DNA from 2 places in the Roseateles sp. NT4 genome. Region 2 is predicted to be linked to the other one. Evidence: riboswitches for the same ligand, from Rfam matches in the RefSeq annotation. Region 2 holds a riboswitch; the other holds the start of a gene.
What was found. A riboswitch is a leader RNA that binds a small molecule or an ion and turns the genes downstream of it on or off. The one in region 2 is predicted to bind glycine.
Positions count from the first base shown of each region.

Region 1: it holds a riboswitch for glycine, as region 2 does, so the genes downstream of both, ACS5PN_RS26340 (TonB-dependent receptor plug domain-containing protein) here and ACS5PN_RS03180 (hypothetical protein) in region 2, are expected to answer to the same signal.

Region 1 is NZ_JBPZGZ010000005.1:71,607-78,027, reverse strand. Features, by position in the region: gene ACS5PN_RS26340 (TonB-dependent receptor plug domain-containing protein) at 1-2,705, opposite strand, end outside; glycine riboswitch at 2,947-3,060, opposite strand; glycine riboswitch at 3,069-3,177, opposite strand; gene ACS5PN_RS26335 (propionate--CoA ligase) at 3,234-5,129, opposite strand; gene ACS5PN_RS26330 (C40 family peptidase) at 5,368-6,105, shown strand; gene ACS5PN_RS26325 (MmcQ/YjbR family DNA-binding protein) at 6,107-6,421, opposite strand, start outside.
Region 2 is NZ_JBPZGZ010000001.1:686,036-692,456, forward strand. Features, by position in the region: gene ACS5PN_RS03170 (efflux RND transporter periplasmic adaptor subunit) at 1-1,006, shown strand, start outside; gene ACS5PN_RS03175 (efflux RND transporter permease subunit) at 1,017-4,271, shown strand; glycine riboswitch at 4,457-4,565, shown strand; glycine riboswitch at 4,576-4,684, shown strand; gene ACS5PN_RS03180 (hypothetical protein) at 4,973-5,707, shown strand; gene ACS5PN_RS03185 (C39 family peptidase) at 5,747-6,325, shown strand.

The DNA of each region.
Region 1 (6,421 bases), on a different contig from region 2:
AGGTTGCGCAGGTTGGCGCTCAGCGTCAGCGCCTTCATCGGGCGCCACGCGAGGTTGTAGTCCAGCCGGTTGTAGGTCGCCACCTTGCACTGGTCGGCGGTCAGGTTCTTGTTCTTGGCGCAGTCCTCGACGTTCCAGGTGGTGTCGTAGTAGTCCTTGGTCAGCGTGGTGCTGGAAGCCCAGAAGTAGGACAGCGTGTGCGTCCAGCTGCCCCACTCCTGGCTGGCCCGCAGCTTGAAGTTGAAGCGCGCATAGCCCCAGCGGCCGGCCAGGTTGTCGCCGTAGCGCAGGTCCGAGGTGCTGTACTGCTTGTAGCTCAGCAGATAGGTCGAGTCGAAGCTCAGGGCCAGGCGGCCCAGCGGGTCGCTGAACTGGCCGTTCATGCTCCAGTCGATGCCGCTGGTCTGGGTCTTGGCAAGGTTCTCGAACTGCCCGCTGACCAGGCTCAGCCGGCCCGCGAGCGGCTTGTACTTGGCCACTTCGGCCGCCGTGACGAAGGTCGGGTCGTTGTTGAAGTCAGGCGCGCGCACGATGGTGCCCGGCGCCTGCTGGGCCTCGGCGCCGAGCAGGTCGGCCGTGCCCTTGGTGCCGATCTCGTTGGTGCGCGTGACGGCGTAGTAGTCCAGCGTCGTGCTGAAGGACTTGAAGGGCTGGAAGGCCAGCCCCAAGTTGACGATGCGCGAGGTCTCGGGCTTCAGCCCGGGGTTGTTGCGCACCACGCTGGCCACGCCGCGGCGGCATTCGTCGATGTTGTCGGCGCGGGCCTGCAGCAGGGTCTTGTTGGGGTCGCTGTCGGGCAGCGCGTTGGCCTGGGCGATGAGGTCACGGATCAGGGCGCTGGCGGCGTCGCAACGCTTGGGGTCGCTGACGCCGTTGTCGAAGGCGGACTTGCTCGAGGTGGCACTTTCCGTCAGGTTGGGCGCGCGGAAGCCCCCTTCCACCGAGCCGCGCAGCATGAACTCGGGCACCAGCTGAGCCCGCAAGGCGAGCTTGGGCGAGAAGTGCGCGGCAAAGCCGGGGAACTTGTCCAGGCGGCCGGCCAGCTGGGCATTGAGCTGCTGTGTGACGGGCAGGTCGGCCTCCACGAAGACGGCGCTGAAGCTGCGGCCGGCATCCGCACGCACGGTGCCCAGGCCCACGATGTCGCCCGAGGCGGACAGCGCGTCCGGCGCGATCTTCATGCTTTCGTGGCGCAGCTCGAAACCGGCTGCGAAATTGATGGCTCCACCCGGCAGGCGGCCGTATTCGCCCGAGATCTTGCCGTCGACGAAGCTCTGGGTGACCTTGGCGTCATAGCCGATGGAGGGGAAGAGCTTGTCCAGCACCGCGGCGCTGTTGGGCTGGCCGATCTTGTAGCCATTGGGCTTGTTGAAGAAATCGGCGTCCAGCGTGTCCTTGTTGTAGTCGCCGATGACTTCCTTGAAGCCACTGTCGCTGAACAGGCCACGCTGGCGCTGCGTGGTCTTGCCGCCCATCACACCGGCCGCGGTCTCCCAGTCCCAGCCGTTCCAGTCGCCCTTCAGGCCGGCCAGCACGCGGTACTGGTCGGTCTGGACATGGTTGGACTGGCCATCGTCCGAGAAGCGGTAGCGGAACTCGACCTCCTCGCCGGTGTGGTTCAGCGGGTGTTGGGCCGGCAGACCGCGGTAGTAGAAGGTGCGGGCCGCATTGCTGTTGGGGTCACCCCAGACGACGCTGCCCAGGCCGGCGCCGTAGTAGTTGTGCGCGTTCTGGTAGGTGTTTTTGGTGTTGGAGTAAAGCACCTCCGAGAAGCCCTGCAGGTGCTCGGACATCTTCAGCTTGGCCGACACGATGCCGCTGACGCGGTCCGCCGAGGGCTGCACCGAGAAGCGGTCGTAGCGGTCGTACATGCACAAGGTGTTGGACGCGTTGAACAGCTTGCAGCCGGCGATCGGCCCCTGGCCGATGATGTTGCCCGGGTAGCTGTAGCTGGACGGCGTGTCGAAGCCGGGCGAGAACTCCTTGTAGGCCGGGTTGCTGTACTGCAGCACGTCGCGCCAGAAGAAGTCGCCACGGTGGTAGTAGTCGAGGTTGGCCAGGATGTTGAAGCCATCGGTCGCGAGGTTGCCGATGCCGCCCGTGATGGCGGCGGCCTGGTCTTTGAACTGGTGCGACTTCAGCGACTTCTGTGTGTTGGCACTGACCGTGAGGCCCTGGAAGCTGCTGCGCGTGACGATGTTGATGACGCCGGCGACAGCGTCGGAACCGTAGAGCGCCGAGCCGCCGCTCTTGAGCACCTCGACGCGCTCGATGGCGTCCACCGGCAGCGAGTCGAGGTTGGAGAACACCTCGTTGTAGTCGGCCAGCGGATAGGCCGCGATGCGGCGCGAGTTCAGCAGCACCAGCGTGGACTGCTTGCCCAGGTTGCGTAGGCTGGCGCCCGAGCCGCCATTGCCGAAGGAGTTGCCGCCGTTGAGATCGGACAGCGAGTTGCTGTTGAATCCCGGCAGCGTTTCCAGCAGGTCGCGCGTGGTGGCCACGCCGGAACGCTGGATTTCATCGCGCGTGATCAGCGTGATCGGCGTCGCCGTCTCGTCATCGATGTTGATGCGCTTGATGCGGCTGCCGATGACTTCCACCCGCTCGATCTGTTCGGGCCGGGGTGCCTGGGCGGCGGCGGTGAGGGGAATCAGGCCGGCCAGGGCGAGAGCACCGACCAGCGGCTTGAGTGTGTTGCGTTGCATGCGAATTCCTGGAAAGAAAGGGACGAACGCCGCCAAGACGCAGCCGCTGGGGCAGCGCCGGATGGCTTGAGATGAAAGGGGGGTGGTGACGGAGCGCTCGGCGGCGCTCAGGCCGTCACGGCAACCATCAACGGTGGGGACAAGTGCTGGCGGCAGCACGGCATGGCAGTTTTTCCAGCACGGGTTGAACGACCACGAAACGGCCAGGGGCGATGGCCCCTTCGCTGTTTCGCGCCGCTCCCGCTGTCCTCGGTACCTGAGAGATTCACGCGCCGGGGATGAGGCCCGGCGGCGTTTGCTCCTTCGGTGGAGACGTTCGCGGCCTGCTCAGGCCGCGCCGTCCCGCTCTCCAGCGTCGGCTCCTGTGACAAACCAGTTCTGGGCCTGAGCGTGTATGGGAGGTTGCGCCTTCGGCGGCGACCAGGGGCTCATTGTGTGAACCGGGCTGATCGCACTCTCCTGGGATGTCGCCGCGGACGATAGGGACCGCCTCCGTGGGTCAGCACCCTGGTTTACGAGATTGGGGCCTCACCTAGCTTGCAACACCGCCTTCACCTGCGCCAGGGCGCCGGGGTCGTCCAGCGTTGTCAGATCTCCCGGGTCGCGCCCTTCGGCCACGGCCTGCAGGGCCCGGCGCAGCAACTTGCCCGAGCGCGTCTTGGGCAGCAGGGTCACGAAATGCACCCGCGCCGGCCTGGCCACGGCGCCCAGTTGCGAATCCACATGCTTCATGACCTCGCCTTCCAGCGCAAGCGAGGCCTGACCGGGGTCGCGCAGCACGGCAAAGGCGATGGCGACCTGGCCCTTGAGCTGATCCGCCACGCCTACGACGGCGACCTCAGCGACCGCCTTGTGGCCCGAGATGCACTCCTCGATCTCGCGCGTGCCCAGGCGGTGGCCGGCCACGTTGATGACGTCGTCGGTGCGGCCGAGGATGAAGGTGTAGCCATCGGCGTCACGCGTCGCCCAATCGAAGGTCGAGTAGACCTGCCGCCCGGGGACGCTGCCCCAGTAGGTGTTGACGAAGCGCGCATCGTCGCCCCAGACGGTCTGCAGCGCGCCCGGCGGCAGCGGGTGCTCGATGACGAGCACGCCCTTCTGGTCTGCCCCTTCCAGCGTCGCACCGTTGTTCTCGTCGAGCAGCTTCACGTCGTAGCCAAACATGGGCACGCCGGGCGAGCCGAAGCGCGTGGGCACAGCTTCGACGCCCGGGATGTGATGGGCCACGGTCAGCAGCGGCCAGCCGGTCTCGGTCTGCCAGTAGTTGTCGATGATGGGCACACCCAGGCCCTCGGCGATCCAGCGCGCCGTCGGCTCGTCCAGCGGCTCGCCCGCCAGAAAGAGAGCGCGCAGCGACGAGAGGTCGTGGCGCTTCAGCAGGGCCGCGTCATGCTTCTTCAACACCCGCACCGCCGTCGGCGCGCTGAACATCACCGTGACCTGGTATTTCTCGACCAGGCTCCACAGCACCGCGGCGTCAGGGTTGACCGGTGTGCCTTCGTACATCAGCGTCGCCATGCCGTGGATCAGCGGCCCGTAGACGATATAGCTGTGGCCGACGACCCAGCCGATGTCGCTGGTGGAGAAATAGGTCTCGCCGGCCTTGCCGCCAAAGATCCAATCCATGCTGGCCGCCAGCGCCACCGCATAGCCGCCGACATCGCGCTGCACGCCCTTCGGTCTCCCCGTCGTGCCGCTGGTGTACAGCGTATAGCTCGGCGTGTTGGACTCCAGCCAGGCGCAGGGCACGCGAGCGCCCTCGTGACGGCGCCGGAGTTCGGCGTAGTCCAGGTCGCGACCGGCCACACGCTCGAAAGGCACGAGGCCACGGTCCACCATCAGCACGCTGGCGGGTTTGTGCGTGGACAGCGCGATGGCCTCGTCCAGCAGCGGCTTGTAAGCGATGCGCTTGCCGGCGCGGCTGCCGGCGTCGGCGCAGACGATGAGCTTCGGGCTGGCGTCCTCGATGCGGCTGGCCAGGCTCACCGACGCAAAGCCGCCGAACACCACCGAATGGATGGCACCGATGCGCGCGCACGCCAGCATGGCAAAGGCGGCCTCGGGAATCATCGGCATATAGATCAGCACGCGGTCGCCGGGGCCCACGCCCTGGGCGATGAAGATGGCGGCCATGGCCTCGACCTCGGCCTGCAGCGCGGCAAAGCTGTAGACCTTCTCCTGGCCCACTTCCGTCGACACCCAGATCAGCGCGCGGTCGCCGGGGCGTGTGGCCGCATGGCGGTCCACCGCGTTGTGGCAGAGATTGGTCGTGCCGCCGACAAACCAGCGCGCGAACGGCGGGTTGCTGACGTCGCAGATCTGCTGAGGCGGCGTCTGCCAGTCGATGCGCTCGGCCTGCTCCGCCCAGAAGGCATCGCGCTCGGTCAGCGAGCGCTTGTGGAATTCGGCATAGGACTGGGTCATGGGGTGAGTTTGAAGCCCGGGCACTGACGTCAATCTGACCTTTCGCAACATCCTGTCGTGATCTATTTCAGGGTTTTTACTGGGTTCGCCGTCGGCCAAGCCGGGGTTTGCCCTGAAAATCGCTCGCTTTACGTCCGCTTCGATTGACGGTGCCGGGGTGCCCCCCTAACCTCCGCGCCGCTGTCCCTCTCCGCTATCGCGACCGCCTGCGGTCCGCCCCGGTTCTTCTCTCTCGCGAATGTCCCTGGTTGTCTCCACCGCACTGCTGAATCGGATTGCTGCCGCTGGCCTGCTGGTCATCGGTTGCGCTGCCGCGCAGGCGCAGGGCGTGGCCCGGGCCGCGACGGTGACGCCGCCGCCGGGCACGATGACGGGCGCCTACGGTCAGAGCCTGCAGCAGCAACAACAAGCCGCCGCCGACAAGGTCGCGACGGCCCAGCCGGCCGCTGCCACCAAGCCGGCTCCGGCCCAGGACGCGGTCAGCCGCTTCCTCAGCGAGCGCGGCCTGCTGAACAGCGCGGAACAAGCCGGCGGGTCATCTCGCTTGCTGGCCAGCGTGCGCGACACGGCCTCCGAGCTCGTGCTGTCGGCCATGAACTTCCTGGGCGTGCGCTACACGCGCGGCGGCAACTCGGTCGAGAACGGCTTTGACTGCAGCGGCTTCACCCGCCACATCTTCGAGATGAGCGTGGGCCTGGTGCTGCCGCGCCGCGCCGACGAGCAGGCCAAGGACAGCAGTCTGCTGACCATCGGCCAGAGCGAACTCAAGCCCGGCGACCTGGTGTTCTTCAACACCATGAAGCGCACCTTCAGCCATGTCGGCATCTATGTCGGCGAAGGCAAGTTCATCCATGCCCCCCGCACCGGCAGCGCCGTGCGCGTGGAGGACATGCGCGACTCCTACTGGGCCAAGCGCTTCACCGGCGCACGCCGCGCCGACCTGAAGGCCACGACCGAAGCGACGGCCGCGCGCTGACTCACGCGCTGCCGCCGTTCTCGCGCCAGGACTGCGCGAGCAGCTCCTTCACCCAACCCGGCCTGGCTTTGGCCAGCAGCAGCTTCACGCCGCAGCGCTTGGCACCCCAGAACAGCGGCTCGACCACACCGGCTTCGCGCGCGATCCAGGCATCCCGCGCCGCCTCGTCCTTGATGAAGACGCGCAGCTCGGCGCCGTCGGGCGTCAGGGTCGCGAAGATCCTGCCCTTGGCGCCCGGCAGGCGGAAAGACGTCAGCTCGTGATGCGGCTTCTCGACCGCGCCGGCCAAGGCCAGCGCGAGTTCGCGGGCCTGTGC
Region 2 (6,421 bases):
GACGCTGGCCGCCATGCCGGCCCAGATCGAATTCAGCGGCCCGCTGGTGGCGCCGGGCACGGCCATGGTGCGCGCCAAGTCCAACGGCACCTTGCTCAACCTCGCCGTCGGCGAAGGCAGCCGGGTCAAGGCGGGCCAGGCTCTCGGCCAGGTCGATCTGGAAGAGCTGCGCTATCGCATCGCCGAGCGCGGTGCCAGCGTCGAAGCCATGCGGGCCCAGATGGAGCAGGCCGAGCGCAGTTACAAGGCCAACGAAGGCCTGGCGTCCAAGAATTTCATCGCCCAGACGGCGCTGGACAACTCCCGCGCCGCCTACGAGTCGGCCCGCGCCAACTGGAACGCCGCCAAGGCCCAGCTGGACACCAGCCAGGTGACGATGCGCCAGGCTGCCCTGGTGGCGCCCATCAACGGCGTCGTCTCCAAGCGCCATGTGGTGCCTGGCGAGAAGGTGGCCGCCGAGCAGCAGATCCTGACCATCGTCGACCTGTCCAAGCTGGAACTGGCCGGCCTGGTGGGCACGCATGAGGTCAGCCGCCTGAAGCCAGGCATGACGGTGCAGGTCAAGGTCGAAGGCGTGGACGAGCCCGTCGAAGCCAAGATCGACCGCATCGCCCCCAGTGCCGAGCCGGGCACGCGCTCCATCGGCGTGACCCTGGTGCTGAGCAACCCCAAGGAGCTCTACCGCGCCGGCCAGTACGCCGTCGCCAAGGTGGTGCTGCAGGACGACACCCAGCGCCTGACCGTGCCCATCGCGGCCATCAGCCGCAATTCCGGCCAGGAGCAGGTCTGGATGATCGAGAACGGCGCCCTGGTGCGCCGCATCGTGACCACGGGCCGCAGCGACGCCCGTGACGGCCGCGTCGAGGTGCTGAACGGCCTCAAGCCCGAGGCCCAGGTGCTGGCGGCGCGCTTCGACAACCTGCGTGAAGGCGACAAGGCCACCATCGTGGCCGCCAAGGCCAAGGTGGCCAGCTCGGCCGCCTCCGCAGCCACCGTCCAACAGTGAGGGCCACACCATGTGGATGACCCGCGTTTCCATCCAGAACCCGGTCTTTGCGACCATGGTGATGGTGGCCCTGTGCGTGCTGGGCCTGTTCTCCTATTCCAAGCTGGGCGTCGAGCAGATGCCCGACATCTCCCTGCCCGGCGCCTGGATCGACATCCGCTACCCCGGCGCCTCGCCCGAGGCCGTGGAGCGTGAAGTCGCCAAGCCGCTTGAAGAGGCGCTGAACAGCATCGCCGGCGTCGACCGCATCCAGTCGCGCAGCTTCGAAGGCCGCGTGCAGGCCAGCGTCGAGTTCACGCTGAACACCGACATGAGCCGCGCCATGCAGGACCTGCGCGACCGTGTCGCTGCGGCCCAGTCCGCCTTCCCCAAGGACGTCAAGCCGCCGACGGTGTCGCGCTTCCAGGCCGACAACGCCCAGCCGGTCGTCGTCATGGCGCTGCTGAGCCAGACGCGTGGCGCGCGCGAGCTGTCCATGATGGCCGACCTCATCGTCTCCAAGCGCCTGGGCCGTGTCGAAGGCGTGGCCAAGGTGGACGTGGGCGGCATGGTGACCCGCGAGGTGCGCATCGACCTCGATCCCATGCGCCTGCGCGCCTATGGTGTGACGCCTGCCGAAATCTCCAAGGCCTTGAACGATGCCAACAGCGACCAGCCGGTGGGCCTGCTGTCCGACCAGACGTCGGACGCCATCCTGCGGGTCGAAGGCCGCGTCAAGGACCCCAAGCAGTTCGGCCAGATGGTGGTCGCCCGCCGCGGCAACCTGGCGCTGACGCTGAACGACCTGGGCACCCTCGTCGAGCGCGAGCGCGAGGTCGACAGCATCGCCCGCATCAACGGCCAGCCGGCCGTCAGCTTCAACGTCTTCAAGCAGCAGGACGCCAACATCGTCGCCACCGGCGATGCCATCAAGGACGCGATGGAAGAGCTGCGCAAGGTGCTGCCCAAGGATGTCGAGCTGCGCCTGATCTATGCCAACTCCGACTTCGTCAAGGGCTCGTTGACCGGCTTGAAGCACACGCTGGTCGAAGGCGCGCTGCTGACGGTGGCCATCGTCTTCCTGTTCCTGCACAGCTGGCGCTCCACCATCATCACGGGCCTGACCCTGCCCATCGCGGTCATCTCCAGCTTCATCGCCGTGCATGCCTTCGGCTTCACGCTGAACTTCATGACGATGATGGCGCTCTCGCTGTGCATCGGCCTGCTGATCGACGATGCCATCGTCGTGCGCGAGAACATCGTGCGCCACGTGGCCATGGGCAAGGACCATCACACCGCGGCCGGCGACGGCACCAACGAGATCGGCCTGGCGGTGATGGCCACCACCTTCGCCATCTGCGCGGTGTTCGTGCCCGTCGCCTTCATGGGCGGCATCATCGGCAAGTTCTTCTATCCCTTCGGCATCACCGTCGCGGTGGCCGTGATGGTCAGCCTCTTCGTCAGCTTCACGCTCGACCCGATGCTGTCCTCGGTCTGGCATGACCCACCGAATGCGCGCATCAAGCACTGGCCCGTCATCGGCCATGCCATCCGCGCCACCGACTGGAGCATGGACCGCCTGCACAACGGCTATGAGCGCCTGATCAAGTGGGCCTTCTCCGGCCGCCGCTACCGCGTCTTCGTGCCGCCGATTCCCGCCTACGGCCATCCCTTCGATGCCGATGGCAAGCGCGACAAGACCGCCAAGCGCGTGTTCCGCTTCGCGACGCTGACGCCGCGCGGCCTGGTCATGTGGGGCGCCGTGGCGAGCTTCGTCGCCGCCCTGATGCTGGCCCCCATGGTCGGCAGCGAGTTCGTGCCCGAGACCGACAACGGCTTCACGCAGGTCAACCTGCGCATGCCGGTGGCCTCCAGCGTCGAACGCGGCAGCGCCAAGGTCGCGCAGATCGAGGAGATCCTCAAGAACTACCCCGAGATCAAGACGGTCTCGACGGTGGTCGGCAGCACCGGTGAAGGTCTGGCGACGGGCCGCAACCAGGCCGCGCTGAACATCTCCCTGACCGACCGCAGCGAGCGCAAGCGCACGCAGAAGGAGATCGAGGACGCCATTCGTGCCGACATCGCCAAGATCCCCGGCATCGAGGTCAGCGTGGGCTTCAACCGCCCGATCTGGGTGACCATCCTCGGCACCGACCCCGAGGTGCTGACCCAGGTGGCCAAGGACTTCGCCGAGAACCTGAAGAAGATCCCCGGCGCCGTCGACGTGGACACCACGGTCAAGCCCGGCCTGCCGGCCTTCGCCGTGCGCCTGAAGGACTCGGCCATCCGCGAGCTCGGCCTGACCGCGCCGCAGATCGCCTCCAGCCTGCGCGCCTATGTCAACGGCGACATCGCGACCTACTGGACGACGCCCGACGGCAACCAGGTCGAGGTGCTGCTGCGCCTGCCGCGCGACCAGCGCGAGCGCATCGAGCAGATGAGCAAGCTGCCGGTGGCCTTCTCCAAGGACGGCGCGCCCATCACCCTGGACCAGGTCGCCACCATCGAGCCGGTGTTCAATCCCGAGGTCATCCGCCGCGAGAACCTGCAGCGCCGCGAGGCCGTGTTCGCCGGTGTTCAAGGCCGCCCTGGCGGCGACGTGAACGCCGACGTGCAGAAGCTGATCAAGAGCACCCAGCTGCCCCCGGGCATCAGCTTCAAGGTGGACGGCGCCGGCAAGCAGCAGGCCGAGGCCTTCAACGGTCTGCTGGCCGCCATGGCCCTGGCCGGCATCTTCATCTACATCGTGCTGGCCAGCCAGTTCGGCAGCTTCCTGCAGCCCATCGCCATCATGGCTTCGCTGCCCCTGGCGCTGATCGGCGTGATGCTGGCCCTGCTGCTGTGGCGCTCGACGCTGAACGTCTTCTCCATGATCGGCCTGGTCATGCTGATGGGCCTGGTGACGAAGAACGCCATCCTGCTGGTGGACTTCGCCAACCACGCCCGCAAGGCCGGGGCGACGATCGCCGATGCGCTGCTGCAGGCCGGCCTGATCCGCATGCGCCCCATCATCATGACGACGGCCGCGATGATCTTCGGCATGCTGCCCATGGCCATCGCGCTGAACGACGGCGGCGAGATCCAGGCGCCCATGGGCCGCGCCATCATCGGCGGCGTCATCACCTCGACACTGCTGACCCTGGTCGTGGTGCCGGTGCTGTACAGCTATCTGACCCGCGAGAAGAAGCCGGCTGTGAAGTCGGCAGCGCGCACGGCAGAGCAGGGCGGCGCCAGCTCGCTGCCGCTGCACGGCATGCCCGGCGCGATGCCGGCCGACAAGGAATAAGTTCTCCCTCGAGCGCGCTCCAGCGCCCCGGGCCGGCCACGCAAGTGGCCGGCCCTTTTTTCTTGTTCCGCCAGCCACGCGAATGACCGGCCCTTTTTCTTTTGGAGTGGCTGCTTTGAGCTTCGGCAAAGCCCTGTCCGCGTAGATCAGGATGCGGCGCTGCATCGCAGCCTCCTAGCATCCGCTTCGACATCCCAGGAGAGTGCGTTCAGCCAGGTTCACACAATGAACCCCTGATCGCCGCCGAAGGCGCAACCTCCCATGCACGCTCAGGCCCCGAACTGGTTTGTCACAGGAGCCGACACTGGAGAGCGGGACGGCGCGGATCAACACCGCGCACGCCCCCACCGAAGGAGCAAATGCCCCGGGCGTTCATCGCGCCGAGGCACGAATCTCTCAGGTACCAAGGACAGCGGGAGCGGCGCGAAACATCCGTGAGGCATGGCCTCGGGGGTTTCGTGGTCGTTCATTCACCGCTGGAGTCGCTGACTCACTGAACCCACCCTCGCACCCCCCGTTGCCGTCGTGACGGTCCAGGCGCTTTCGCGCCGTGCCGCCACACGCCCCTCACCGAAGCCGTGCAAGTCGACACAAGCCGTCGACGTTGCGGCGTCGGCGCCGAGATCTCTGCCGCCACGAAGAACCGTGGCGCCGCGAGAGGCCCGGCTCTTCCTCGAACCCACGAAACGGAGACCTTTGATATGCGAACTGATCGTGATTCGACCCTGCGCCTGCGCAGAGGTATTGGCCTGGCGCTGTCGGCGCTGGCGCTCATGACGGCGCCGGCCGTGCAGGCGCAGAACGTCGGCGCGGCTGCCGTGGCGCGCTTCAAGGCGCCGGACCTCGGCGACCGTGCCGGCGCCCAGGCCGCGGCCGAGCAGGGCCTGGCCGACTATGTGCAGCGCAAGCAGCAGCAAGGCGGCGCCGGCGCCACAGCCTTCGACCTGCCACGGGCTGGCGACCTCGCCAACACACGCATCGCCGGCGGCTTCGAGGTGCACACCATCGCGCCTCAGGACATCGCGGCCGGCCGCAGCGAGTTGCGCCACATGGTGCAGGCCAGCGGCATCTGGCGCTTCTTCGTCAAGGTGGGCACCAGGCCCGTGGGGCTGGTCACCGTGCAGCGCATGGACGGCCGCTGGCAGGCCGTCTCCTTCGGCGGCGCCGGACTCGCACAGGAGCTGTCGGAGCTGATGGCCGAGCATGCCGACGTCGGCGCCGACCACCTGCGCTTCATCCGCGTGCACCAGGCCCAGACCGATCTGCTCGAGGTGGTCTCGCCCACCGACCTGCAAGCCCGCTACGCGCCACTGGCTTCGGCCCGTGCAGCGTTGTCGACCGAGGCGCCAGCCACGACTTCCAAGCTGCTGGACACCTACGAGCTGCTGGAGCCGCTACGCAATGCCGTCAAGCGCAACCTCAATGGCCAGAACTGAGCCATGCCCGCCAACCACTTCAAAGCAACAGGAGCTGCCATGTCCCTGCATCTGAAGCGGGCCCTTGCCGGCCTCGCCATCGCTCTCGCGCTGCCGTTGGCGCATGCCCAGTACCGCCAACTCAATGTGCCCACCAACATCCAGGAGCACAGCCAGTGGTGCTGGTCGGGCTCCAGCAAGGCCGTCATCGGCTTCTTCAAGGCCGCGCCTTCGCAATGCGCCATCGTCAACTGGGCCTTCGGCATCAACTACGCCTGCGGCAACGGCAGCTTCAACTGGAACAGCTACGCCAACCAGCCCAACAGCCTCTACGGCACGAACGGCAGCGTGCAGAACATCCTGTCCAACTGGGGTGTACCGACCTATGCCTACACCTACGCCTCGTCGTGGAACTCCATCGTCAGCGACATCAATGCCAACAAGCCCTTCGTCATCCGCTTCGGCTGGACCAGTGGCGGCGGCCACATCATGGTCGGCACCGGCTACGAGGTCTGGAACGGCTACAGCTACGTCACCTACATGAACCCGTGGCCCGGCGAGGGCAACTCGGAGGATCTCTACAACTGGATGGTCTCGGCCAACGACCACCAGTGGACGCACACGCTTCGCGTGCGCTGATTCAGCTTTTCGTTTTCATCGTTGCAGGAGAGTGCCGGGCCGCGAGGTGCCGGCCGCCGAAGGCGCAGCCTCCCATAACCGCTCAGGCCCCCGTAC